4 regions of the Pantoea sp. X-Soil-ISGK-421 genome follow, and region 2 is predicted to be linked to each of the others. Evidence: predicted binding sites of a transcription regulator. Region 2 holds the regulator's gene; each other region holds the start of a gene.
What was found. The regulator PurR, encoded in region 2, represses purine synthesis genes. The targets are predictions, from matches to a motif close to CANGCAAACGTTTGCNTG.
Positions count from the first base shown of each region.

Region 1: the regulator PurR is predicted to act here: its motif matches at 1,379-1,396, upstream of purE (5-(carboxyamino)imidazole ribonucleotide mutase).
Region 3: the regulator PurR is predicted to act here: its motif matches at 1,467-1,484, upstream of pyrC (dihydroorotase).
Region 4: the regulator PurR is predicted to act here: its motif matches at 1,647-1,664, upstream of guaB (IMP dehydrogenase).

Region 1 covers NZ_AP035979.1:1,099,138-1,102,260, reverse strand. The annotation lists gene ppiB (peptidylprolyl isomerase B) at 139-633, shown strand; gene AC6I8K_RS04990 (UDP-2,3-diacylglucosamine diphosphatase) at 633-1,349, shown strand; gene purE (5-(carboxyamino)imidazole ribonucleotide mutase) at 1,481-1,990, shown strand; gene purK (5-(carboxyamino)imidazole ribonucleotide synthase) at 1,987-3,051, shown strand; gene AC6I8K_RS04975 (class I SAM-dependent methyltransferase) at 3,122-3,123, opposite strand, start outside.
Region 2 covers NZ_AP035979.1:1,803,820-1,806,942, reverse strand. The annotation lists gene AC6I8K_RS08440 (C40 family peptidase) at 166-957, shown strand; gene cydH (cytochrome bd-I oxidase subunit CydH) at 1,014-1,103, opposite strand; gene purR (HTH-type transcriptional repressor PurR) at 1,377-2,402, shown strand; gene punR (DNA-binding transcriptional activator PunR) at 2,399-3,123, opposite strand, start outside.
Region 3 covers NZ_AP035979.1:1,571,924-1,575,046, reverse strand. The annotation lists gene grxB (glutaredoxin 2) at 87-734, shown strand; gene AC6I8K_RS07305 (lipoprotein) at 852-1,415, shown strand; gene pyrC (dihydroorotase) at 1,551-2,597, shown strand; gene dinI (DNA damage-inducible protein I) at 2,666-2,911, shown strand; gene AC6I8K_RS07290 (hypothetical protein) at 3,055-3,123, shown strand, end outside.
Region 4 covers NZ_AP035979.1:2,972,244-2,975,366, reverse strand. The annotation lists gene AC6I8K_RS13835 (M4 family metallopeptidase) at 1-130, opposite strand, end outside; gene xseA (exodeoxyribonuclease VII large subunit) at 185-1,555, opposite strand; gene guaB (IMP dehydrogenase) at 1,725-3,123, shown strand, end outside.

The DNA of each region.
Region 1 (3,123 bases), 700 kb from region 2:
CATCGCTCGGTTGCCAACTGCCGTGCGGTTACTGACGCGTTATTGGAAATTGTGATATAAGAAGCGTCTACAAAAATGCCTCGCCGCCTTGCAGGCGCGGCAATTGATACTGACGACAAACCTGATAGGAAGAAAATAATGGTCACTTTCCAGACGAACCATGGCGATATCGTAATTAAAACCTTCGATGACAAAGCGCCGGCTACCGTGAAGAACTTCCTGGAATACTGTGCGGAAGGTTTTTACGATAACACTATCTTCCATCGCGTAATCAACGGTTTCATGGTTCAGGGCGGTGGTTTTGAGCCGGGCATGAAGCAGAAAGACACCAAAGCCGATATCCGTAACGAAGCCAACAACGGCCTGAAAAACACCAAGGGCACGCTGGCGATGGCGCGTACGCAGGCGCCTCACTCGGCGACTGCGCAGTTCTTCATCAACGTAGCAGACAACGACTTCCTGAACTTCCGTGACGAAAGCCTGCAAGGCTGGGGTTACTGCGTGTTCGCAGAAGTGGTTGAAGGCATGGACGTGGTGGAGAAAATCAAAGCGGTGAAAACCGGCCGTAGCGGCATGCATCAGGACGTTCCGGTTGAAGATGTTGTCATCCAGAAAGTGACTGTTAGCGAGTAATGTCGCGCACGCTGTTTATCGCAGATCTGCATCTGTGCACTGAAGAACCGGCAATTACTGCCGGTTTTCTGCATTTTTTGCAGGGTGAAGCGCGCGCGTGTGATGCGCTTTACATCCTCGGCGATCTGTTTGAAGCCTGGATTGGCGATGACGATCCGAATCCGCTGCATCAGCACATTGCTGCCGCGCTCAAGGCGCTGCCGGTGCCGACATTCTTCATTCACGGTAACCGTGACTTCCTGCTCGGCCAGCGCTTTGCGCGGGCTTCAGGCATGACGCTGCTTCCGGAAGAAAAGGTGCTCGATCTTTACGGCCATCGCGTGTTGATCATGCACGGCGATACCTTGTGCACCGACGATGAAGGCTATCAGCGTTTTCGCGCCAAAGTGCATCAGCGCTGGTTGCAGCGGCTGTTCCTCGCGTTGCCGCTGCGTCTGCGCATGCGCATTGCCGCGCGCATGCGTAATGGCAGCAAGCAGGCCAATCAGCACAAGTCGGTCAGCATCATGGACGTCAATCAGCCAGCGGTGGAAGCCGCGATGACGCGTCAACAGACGCCGATTCTGGTTCACGGCCATACGCATCGTCCCGCCATTCATCACTTTGCGTTGCACGGCAAAAATGCGCAGCGCGCGGTGCTGGGCGCCTGGCATGAAAACGGTTCGATGATTCAGCTCGATGCCAGCGGCGTAAGCCTGATCGAATTTCCCTTCTGACATCCGGGCGTAAATGCCCGTTTTCCGCCTACGCAACCGTTTTCCTTGCTGCCATCTCATGCTATTCTCTGTGCCCTTCTTCGCCTGCCCGCCCGGCCAGGTTCGTTTGCATATTCACAGGAGTTGACCGCATGTCATCCAACGCCACCCCGGCCCGTATCGCCATTGTCATGGGTTCCAAAAGTGACTGGGCTACCATGCAGTTCGCCGAGGAAATTCTTAACAGCCTGGATGTGCCCTTCCACGTTGAAGTGGTCTCAGCTCACCGTACGCCCGACAAACTGTTTAGCTTCGCGGAAACCGCCGCCGACAACGGTTTTCAGGTGATCATCGCCGGTGCCGGCGGTGCTGCCCATTTGCCGGGCATGCTGGCCGCGAAAACGCTGGTGCCGGTGCTGGGCGTGCCGGTGCAAAGCGCGGCGCTGAGCGGCGTCGATAGCCTCTACTCCATCGTGCAAATGCCACGTGGGATTCCAGTTGGTACGCTGGCGATTGGTAAAGCCGGTGCCGCCAACGCCGCCCTGCTGGCGGCGCAGATTCTGGCGATTCACGACAGTGCGCTTTCGGCGCGTATCGCTAACTGGCGTCAAACCCAGACTGACGAAGTGCTGAACAACCCGGATCCGCGGGAGGATGCATGAAGCCGGTTTGCGTATTAGGAAACGGTCAGTTAGGCCGCATGCTGCGCCAGGCGGGTGAACCGCTCGGCATCGCGGTCTATCCGGTGGGTTTGGATGCGGAACCTTCTGCGCTGCCAATCGCCGCAAGCGTGATCACCGCAGAAATTGAGCGCTGGCCGGAAACCGCGTTAACGCGCGAACTGGCGAGCCATCCGGCGTTTGTGAATCGCGATATTTTCCCGCGTCTGGCCGATCGCCTGACGCAAAAACAGCTGCTGGATCAGTTAAACCTCGCCACCGCGCCGTGGCAGTTGCTGGCCGATAAAGCCGAGTGGCCGCAGGTATTCAGCACGCTGGGCGAGCTGGCGATTGTGAAGCGTCGTACCGGCGGCTATGACGGCCGCGGTCAGTGGCGTTTGCGTGCCAATGAAACCGACGCGCTGCCGGACGAGTGCTACGGCGAATGCATCGTTGAGCAAGGTATTAACTTCAGCGGCGAAGTGTCGCTGGTGGGTGCGCGCGGACACGATGGCAGCACGGTGTTTTATCCGCTGACGCACAACCTGCATCAGGACGGCATTCTGCGCACCAGCGTGGCCTTCCCGCAGGCCGATGCCGCGCAACAGCAGCAGGCGGAAGCGATGCTCAGCGCCATCATGCATGAGCTGAATTACGTCGGCGTGATGGCGATGGAGTGTTTCATTACGCCAGAAGGTTTGCTGATCAACGAACTGGCCCCGCGCGTGCACAACAGCGGCCACTGGACGCAGAATGGCGCGTCCATTAGCCAGTTTGAGCTGCATCTGCGTGCGATTTTGGGTCTGGCGCTGCCGCAACCGGTGGTGTTTGCGCCGTCGGTGATGGTGAATTTGATTGGCACCGATGTGAATCTGGCGTGGCTGCAACAGCCGCTGGTGCATCTGCATTGGTACGATAAAGAGGTGCGCGCGGGCCGCAAAGTTGGGCATCTTAATCTGACCGATAGCGATCATGCGCGTTTGGCAGAAGCCCTAAATGCGCTGGTGCCGCTGCTGCCGTCAGAGTATGCGAGTGGGATTGCGTGGGCGGTGGAGAAGTTCTGAGTTATCAGGTCGCCATAAATGGCGACCCTACGGCCCAGATTTTGTAGGGTGCGCATTTATGCGCACTTTGTT
Region 2 (3,123 bases):
CTCATTTTTGCTACAGAATCAATCTGGTAACATATTAATGGAAAAAGGCCTTACCTTTTGGAAAAAAAGTGGATTAGAATTGCCTCGGCGCTGGTCACTTGATCAGATTTCTCTCACTTTGCCGCAGTCTGTGTTCATTCAGCCTGCTTAACCTGTAACCGGATTATGCGTCTACTAATTACGCTTTTCATACTGGCTTTAGCCCAACTGTTCTTTAATGTGGCTGCTGCATCTCCGCATGCACCCGTTAATGCCAGCTCGCTCAAAGCAGAGAAAAAGAGCGCACGTGAAGACGAGCGCCGCAAACGACGTCCGGTGAAAACCACCACAAAAAAATCGCGCCTGACTGCTGTCCAAAAATTCAAACTAAAAAAACAGACCAAAACTGAAACCGCGCTGCACAAAACCACCAGCAAAAAATCCCCGCTGAAACTTACCGCTAAGAAATACGGTCATCAACGCCTGGTGAAGAAATCTCCCGAAGTGGTGGTTGATGACGAAGCGGTTGCGCTTACCGGCATCAAAATGAGTAAGTCGCACCGCCAGCGTTATCAAAAAGCGCGTGAAACGGCGATGACCAAATTAATGGGCCAACTCGGTAAACCTTATCAATGGGGCGGCACCTCGCCACATACCGGTTTCGACTGCAGTGGATTGGTCTGGTACGCCTATAAAGATCTGGTGAAATTCAAATTTCCGCGCACCGCCAATGAGATGTATCACTTGCGTGATGCTTCCCCGATCAAACGTGAAATGCTGGAGAAAGGGGATCTGGTGTTCTTCCGCATTAACAATCGCGGCACCGCTGATCATGTTGGTGTTTATCTCGGCAACGGCAAATTCATTCAGTCGCCGCGTACCGGCAAAGATATTCAGATTAGCGCTTTGGGAGAGGATTACTGGCAGAAACACTATGTGGGCGCGCGTCGTATGATGACGCCAAAAACCATTCGCTAATTGTTGCGCAACAAACAGAAAAAAGCCGGATGCTGCACACAGCTCCGGCTTTTTTGTTAATGCATGATCGCGGTAAAACTGAAGGCGATAATCATCAACAGTGCGCCAACAGTGGTCATTAGCGCCAGCTTCAGGTCAGTATTCATCACAACTCCTTAGTCACACAATTAATAGGGTTAACGCGATTTTCGCACAGCAATCGGCAAAAATCTCGTGTTATCCGCGCGGGCTTGTTAGAATCGCCGCCTTTCGTTGCGCAACAGATTTTGCGCGTGCTGTATTTTCAGCATAATGAAGTGATTTCGTCTGCTATAACACCCCGTTTTGCCCGCCTTTTGAGCTGTAAAAGCGTTAGCAGACGCAAACGTTTAACAATATACTTATCAGTAAGTTGCGATAAGACCAGGAGTACCATTTTCATGGCAACAATTAAAGATGTCGCAAAACGCGCAGGTGTCTCAACCACCACGGTTTCGCATGTCATCAACAAAACGCGTTTCGTTGCGGAAGAAACGCGTAACGCCGTATGGGAAGCGATCAAACAATTACACTACTCGCCAAGTGCCGTGGCGCGTAGTCTCAAAGTGAATCACACCAAAACCTTAGGTCTGCTGGCAACGTCCAGTGAAGCGCCCTATTTTGCTGAAATTATCGAAGCGGTGGAGAATCGTTGTTTCGAACGCGGCTATACGTTGATTCTCGGCAATGCGCACAACGATCTGCAAAAACAGCGCGCCTATCTGTCGATGATGGCGCAAAAGCGCGTCGATGGTTTGCTGGTGATGTGTTCTGAGTATCCGGACGATTTACTGCAAATGCTGGAAGAGAACCGCAATATCCCGATGGTCGTCATGGATTGGGGTGCTTCGCGCGGTGATTTTACCGATACGGTGCAGGACAACGCGTTTCAAGGCGGCTATCTCGCCGGGCGTTATCTGATTGAACGTGGCCATCGCGATATTGGTGCCATCCCTGGCCAGATGGAGCGCAACACCGGCGGCGGACGTCACGCAGGATTTCTGCAGGCGATGAACGAAGCAGGCATTACAGTGCGTCCAGAATGGGTGGTTCAGGGCGACTTTGAACCTGAATCCGGTTATCAGGCCATGCAGCAGATTCTTAACCAGAAACAGCGCCCAACCGCCGTGTTCTGCGGCGGCGATATTATGGCGATGGGCGCAATTTGTGCCGCCGATGAGATGGGTTTGCGTGTACCGCAAGATATCTCGGTGATTGGTTACGATAACGTGCGCAACGCGCGCTATTTCACGCCCGCGCTGACCACCGTACACCAGCCTAAAGCCGAACTGGGTGAAAAAGCGCTGGAAATGCTGTTGGATCGCATCACCAGCAAACGTGAAGATCCACAAACCATCGAGGTTCAGCCTACGCTGATTGAACGTCGTTCAGTGGCGTACGGCCCATTCCGCGATTATCGCCGCTAAGCTGACACTTCGCTGAGCCATTCGTGGTTCAGCGTTTCAGCATCCCCCAGATAAGCCAGTAACCACTCAAGCGCCGGCGACGTGCGTTGTTCTGCCCAGCTGACGCAGCACGGACTATCAGGAAAGGCTTGCGGCAGCGACAGTTCGACCAATTTATGACTGTCCAGCAGTGGACGCGCCAAATGGCCCGGCACCATTCCAACACACAATCCTGCCAGCAAACACGCCATCCCGGTTTCCCATTCTGGCACCACCAGCCGCCGCTGATTATCTAGCGTCCAGGTCATACGGCGCGGCAATGCACGCGACGTATCTTCCAGCACCAGAGATGGCCACGCTCGCAACGTTTCATCATCCAGTTCCGTGCTGTTAACCAGCGGATGATCCGGGCTGACCACACAACGCCAATTCAGCGCGCCCATATCCTGAAACGCAAAACGTCCACCGACGGGAATTGCCTGCGTGGCGCCAATCGCGACATCTACCCGGCCATCGGCTAATGCATCCCACACTCCGTTAAACACTTCGTAGCTGATAATCAACTCCATATCGGGAAAATGACGATAGAAGTCCTTCACTAATTGCCGCGTGCGCTGCGGTTTTACAATGCAGTCAACCGCGATACTCAATTCACCGCGCCAACCATTCGCCAGTTGTTGACACTGCCTACGCGTTGCCAGCATTTTTTTGATAACAGATCGCCCTTCACGAACGAAGTGCT
Region 3 (3,123 bases), 230 kb from region 2:
GCCCCTGCCGTAGATCTCTTCCATACTTCCCGCACGTCAGAAAAAAGGGTGACCTCCGTCACCCTTAGAACCACAGGAGAAACGGGATGAAACTCTACATCTACGATCACTGCCCTTTCTGCGTCAAAGCACGCATGATTTTCGGGTTAAAAAATCTGCCGTTAGAACTGATTGTTATGCTGAATGACGATGAGCAAACGCCGAAAAAACTCATCGGCCAGAAGATGGCGCCGATTCTGCAAAAAGCCGATGGCAGTGCTGTACCAGAAAGTATGGATATCGTACGGCTGGTGGATAAGTCCGATCATGAGCCGCTGCTCAACGGCAAAAGTAATCCTGCCATCAGCGACTGGCTGCGCCACGTAAATGGTTACGTGAATAAGCTATTGCTACCCCGCATTGCTGATGCCTCCTTCGCTGAATTCGCTACGCCGGAAGCGCGCAGCTACTTTAGCGAGAAGAAGCAGGCCAGCGTGGGTGATTTCACCGAGTTGCGTAAACACGCGCCAGGCCTGATCAAAAATATCAGCGATGACCTGCGCCAGCTAGACAAGCTGATCGTCAAACCGAATGCGGTTAATGGTGAGCTTTCCGAAGATGATATTCATCTGTTCCCGCTACTGCGTTCATTGACGTTGGTAAACGGCATTGAATGGCCAAGCCGTGTTGCCGATTATCGCGACAATATGGCGAAACAGACTCAGGTCAATTTGCTCTCCTCTATTGCCGCGTAATTCCTATCCCTAGAGAGGCGCTACGGCGCTTCTCATCTCTCTCCTGGTGACACGTGCCGCTGAATCAGGCAGGCTATCGCTGTTTTGTTTTGCCGTTTCAATCAGGATGAGGACATTATGAAAAAGGCGTTTCCTGGGCTATTCGCCCTATTTTTTGCCGTGCTACTCAGCGGCTGTAACCAATTGACGCAATACACCATCAGCGAACAGGAAGTGAATCAAGCGCTGCAAAAACGCAATAACTTTGAAAAAGATATCGGTGTTTCCGGGCTGGTGAATGCGCACATTGTGCTGAGCGATCTCAACAGTCAGATTGGTCGTGAAGAACCCGGCAAAATCACGCTCTCGGGAAAAGCCAATATCAATGTCAGCTCACTGTTTGGCCCACAACAGGCCGAAATGCTGCTGAAAATGAAAGCGCAACCGGTCTATAACGCGCAAGAAGGCGCGATTTATCTGCATGATATGGAGATTGTCGATGCGCAGGTGCAGCCAGAAAAAATGGCCTCGATCATGAAAACCCTCACGCCCTATCTTAATGCGTCGCTGAAGCGCTACTTCAATGAGAAACCGGCCTATGTGCTGAGCGCAGATCGCAGCAAAGGCGAAGCGCTGGCGAAAAAACTCGCCAAAGGGATTGAAGTCAAACCGGGGCAATTAGTGATTCCGTTTACCGAATAATCCGCGTAACCGCACCTTCGGGTGCGGTTTTTGTTTGTCACGATAAAATCCCGTGCAAACGGTTGCCCACATCCTTATGATTACTCCCCGGCCTAAACGTGCCTCTCGTTTTCTTCTCAGCCGGAGTCTTTTTGAATGACAGCCCAACCTCAGCAAATCACTATTCGCCGCCCTGACGACTGGCACATCCATCTGCGTGATGGCGCGATGCTCAACGCCGTACTGCCGTATACCAGTGCTGTAAATGGACGTGCGATTGTCATGCCAAACCTGGTTCCACCGGTTATCAGCGTGGCCGCAGCCGTGGCTTATCGCGAACGCATCATGGCCGCATTACCTGCTGAGCATGCTTTTACTCCGCTGATGACCTGCTACCTCACCGATTCACTCGACCCCGATGAGATCGAACGCGGCTTTCGTGACGGCACGTTTACCGCCGCCAAACTCTATCCTGCGCATGCCACCACCAACTCCAGCCACGGCGTCACCAATATCGCCTCGATTGCTAAGGTGTTAGAGCGCATGCAGCAAATCGGCATGCCGATGCTGGTGCATGGCGAGGTAACCGATTCTCACATCGATATTTTTGATCGCGAAGCCCGCTTTATTGAAACCGTGCTTGAACCGCTGCGTAAGCAGTTCCCGGCGCTGAAAGTGGTGATGGAACACATCACCACCAAAGAAGCGGCGGAATATCTGGCAGCCGGTAACGATTTGTTGGGTGCCACCATTACGCCGCAACACCTGATGTTCAACCGTAACCACATGCTGGTGGGTGGCGTACGTCCGCATCTTTACTGCCTGCCGATCCTAAAACGCAATATTCACCAGGAAGCATTACGTCAACTGGTCGCCAGCGGTAATCGCCGTGTCTTCCTCGGTACCGATACTGCGCCGCATCTGCGTCACCTGAAAGAAGCGAGCTGTGGCTGCGCCGGGGTGTTCAATGCGCCAACCTCGTTGCCCGCTTACGCTACGGTATTTGAGGAGCTGAACGCGCTGGAACATTTTGAGGCTTTCTGCTCGGAAAACGGGGCGAATTTCTACGGCCTGCCGCTGAATGAGGGCACTTTGACACTGGTACGTGAATCCTGGAAGGTAGAGGAGAGCATTGCACTGGCGGATGACACGTTGGTGCCTTTCCTCGCCGGTGAAACGCTGAACTGGCGTATCAAAGAATAATTTTCTGCTGCTTGCCTTCGGGATAATTATACTGTACAAATAAACAGTATATTATTCCGGAGGCTTCTATGCGTGTTGAAATTACCGTAGCAAAAACTTCGCCCCTTCCTGCTGGTGCACTTGATGCACTCAGCGTCGAACTGGTCCGTCGCATTACGCACGATTTCCCTGATGACGATCATCACGTCAAAGTACGTTACGCCGGCGGCAACCAACTCAGCGTGTTTGGTGGCTGCAAAGAATCACGTGAACGCATCAGCGAACTGTTACAAGAAACCTGGGAAAGCGCGGACGACTGGTTTAATAACGATTAACTGCCACTGTGCCGTTTTTGCCGGGTTTCGCCACCCGGCTTTTTTGTTTTTATTTCCCTCTCGCCAGAAAAACTTCCTGCATCTAGACTCATGTTAAGCGATCCCCTATTCTTGCCTCGTCATGCTTACAGGAGGTGTTTTACATGACTACTGAAAAACCAGAAGAGGCGATGACCTTTGGGGAATTGCTGGCATTTATTGCTGAGCAACAG
Region 4 (3,123 bases), 1.2 Mb from region 2:
TTTGATGATTATGTTCAGCCATCAGTTGCTGAACGTGGGTGAGGGTGCGGCGCGCATAGTCTTGCTGCGCACCGGAGCAGTTATCGATGATGTTACGCAGCATGTATGGAGGAATTACGCTAAAAGGCATACCAAACTCCCTGGCTTCTTAGTGAATGTGCCAGAAAGTATAGTTTTCATACTATCAACGCGCTTTACGGCTCCGGGATTTCTGCGGTTCAAGCGCGGTAACCTGGCTTTCCACCCAGCCATCATCCAACCGGGTACGCAACAGATCGCCTTTGCTCAGCTGCTGAGTTTTTTTCACCACCTGGCCCTGCGTATCCGTTGTTACGCTGAATCCACGCGCCAGCGTCGCCAAAGGACTCACGCCTTCCAGCTGCGCGGCCAGGTTGCCAAAGCGCTGACGGTTGTGATTGAGCTGCTTTTCCATGCCCTGCTGCAGACGATAATGCCACTGCTGGAGCTGCTGCTGAGCGCGCAGAATCCGTCCCTGCGGTTGCTGCGCATTAAGGCGTTGTAGCAGGCGATCCTGCTGACGATTGGCGGTACGCATGCGCTGGTCCATCGCTTCGCCAAGGCGACGCTGCAGCTGGAACAGCGCAGTTTGCTGACACGCCAGACGGAGTTGCGGATGCTGCTGCTGTAAACGGTGCTGAATGCGGGTGAAGCGACGCTGTTGCTGTGCCAGATAGAAATCCATCGCCATCTCCATGCGCTGCTGCTGTGACTGCAAACGGCGCAACAATTCCAGCTGATTACGACTCACCAGTTCTGCCGCGGCAGAAGGCGTTGGCGCGCGTAAGTCCGCAACAAAATCGGCGATGGTGACATCGGTTTCGTGCCCAACGGCGCTGACGATCGGCAGGCGGCTGGCAAAAATCGCCCGCGCCACGCGCTCGTCATTGAAGCTCCACAAATCTTCCAGCGAACCGCCGCCACGGCCGACAATCAGCACGTCACACTCATCACGCTGGTTGGCCAGCTCAATGGCACGCACAATGCCAGCAGGCGCATCCACGCCTTGCACCGCCGTAGGATAGATAATTACCGGCAATGACGGATCGCGTCGATGCAGCACCCGCAACACGTCATGCAGCGCGGCACCGGTGGCAGAGGTAATCACCCCCACCTGACGCGCCGGATCGGGTAGCGGCTGTTTGAACTGCTGATCGAACAAGCCTTCCGCTGCTAAACGCGCTTTCAGCTGTTCGAATTGCTGTTGCAGCAAGCCTTCACCGGCTGGATGCATGCTTTCGATAATCAGCTGATAATCACCGCGCGGTTCATACAGCGTGATGCTGGCGCGCACTAAAACCTGCTGGCCGTGCTGAGGACGGAAGGTGACGCGACGATTGCTATTGCGGAACATCGCGCAGCGTACTTGTGCACCGTCATCCTTCAACGTGAAGTACCAATGGCCGGAAGAAGGCTGAGTGAAATTTGAAATTTCAGCGCTGAGCCACACCAGGCCCATCTCATTTTCCAGCAGTTGGCGCACCGTGGTGTTCAGGCGGCTGACAGTAAAAATATTGGCGGTTGGCGGTAGCGACATGTGATGTAGATCAAATTTTAAATCAGAGGGTTAATCAACTGATACTACATTGCTTGCCCTGAGGATCAAGACTTTTTCTGAAAAAACACTGGAGGCAATCGGTTTCGGCCTGTATAATGCCGCGGCAATATTTTATCTGTTTTAATCGCCCCCAGGTGGAGATATTGCAATGCTAAGAATCGCTAAAGAAGCCCTCACATTTGACGACGTTCTGCTCGTTCCCGCTCACTCCACTGTCTTACCCAACACCGCTGATCTCAGCACTCAACTGACGAAAAACATCCGTCTGAACATCCCGATGCTCTCCGCTGCTATGGACACCGTGACCGAAGCCGGTCTGGCGATTGCGCTGGCGCAGGAAGGGGGTTTGGGCTTTATTCACAAAAACATGTCAATTGAGCGCCAGGCGGACGAAGTTCGTAAGGTGAAAAAACACGAAAGCGGTGTCGTTACCGATCCGCAGACCGTGCTGCCAACCACCGCGCTGGCCGCCGTAAAAGAGCTGACCGAGCGTAACGGCTTTGCCGGTTACCCAGTGGTCAACACCGAAAACGAACTGGTAGGCATCATCACGGGCCGCGACGTGCGTTTTGTGACCGACCTGACGTTGCCTGTTTCTGCGGTGATGACACCGAAAGAGCGCCTGGTAACAGTCAAAGAGGGTGAAGCTCGTGAAGTTGTGCTGCACAAAATGCACGAAAAGCGTGTTGAAAAAGCGCTGGTTGTTGATGACAGCTTCCACCTGCTGGGCATGATCACCGTTAAAGATTTCCAGAAAGCCGAACGTAAACCTAATGCCTGTAAAGATGCCGAAGGCCGTCTGCGCGTAGGCGCTGCGGTTGGTGCGGGCGCAGGCAACGAAGAGCGCGTAGATGCGCTGGTGGCTGCCGGTGTTGATGTGCTGCTGATTGACTCGTCACACGGTCATTCTGAAGGCGTGCTGCAGCGTATTCGTGAAACCCGTGCAAAATACCCGAACCTGGAAATCATCGGCGGCAACGTCGCCACCGGTGCAGGCGCACTGGCGCTGGCGCAGGCCGGCGTGAGCGCGGTGAAAGTGGGTATCGGTCCTGGCTCAATCTGTACCACGCGTATCGTTACCGGCGTCGGTGTTCCACAGATCACTGCGGTCTCTGACGCGGTTGCCGCGCTGGAAGGCACCGGTATCCCGGTTATCGCTGATGGCGGTATCCGCTTCTCAGGGGACATCGCTAAAGCGATTGCTGCAGGTGCAGCAGCCGTAATGGTGGGCTCAATGCTGGCCGGTACCGAAGAATCGCCGGGCGAAATCGAGCTGTATCAAGGCCGTTCGTTCAAATCTTACCGCGGCATGGGTTCTCTGGGCGCGATGTCCAAAGGCTCTTCAGACCGTTACTTCCAGAGCGATAACGCCGCTGACAAACTGGTACCGGAAGGTATCGAAGGCCGCGTTGCCTATAAAGGCCGTCTGAAAGAGATCGTGCACCAGCAGATGGGCGGCCTGCGTTCTTGCATGGGCCTGACCGGTTGTCCGACCATCGACGATCTGCGTACTAAAGCAGAGTTCGTGCGTATCAGCGGCGCGGGCA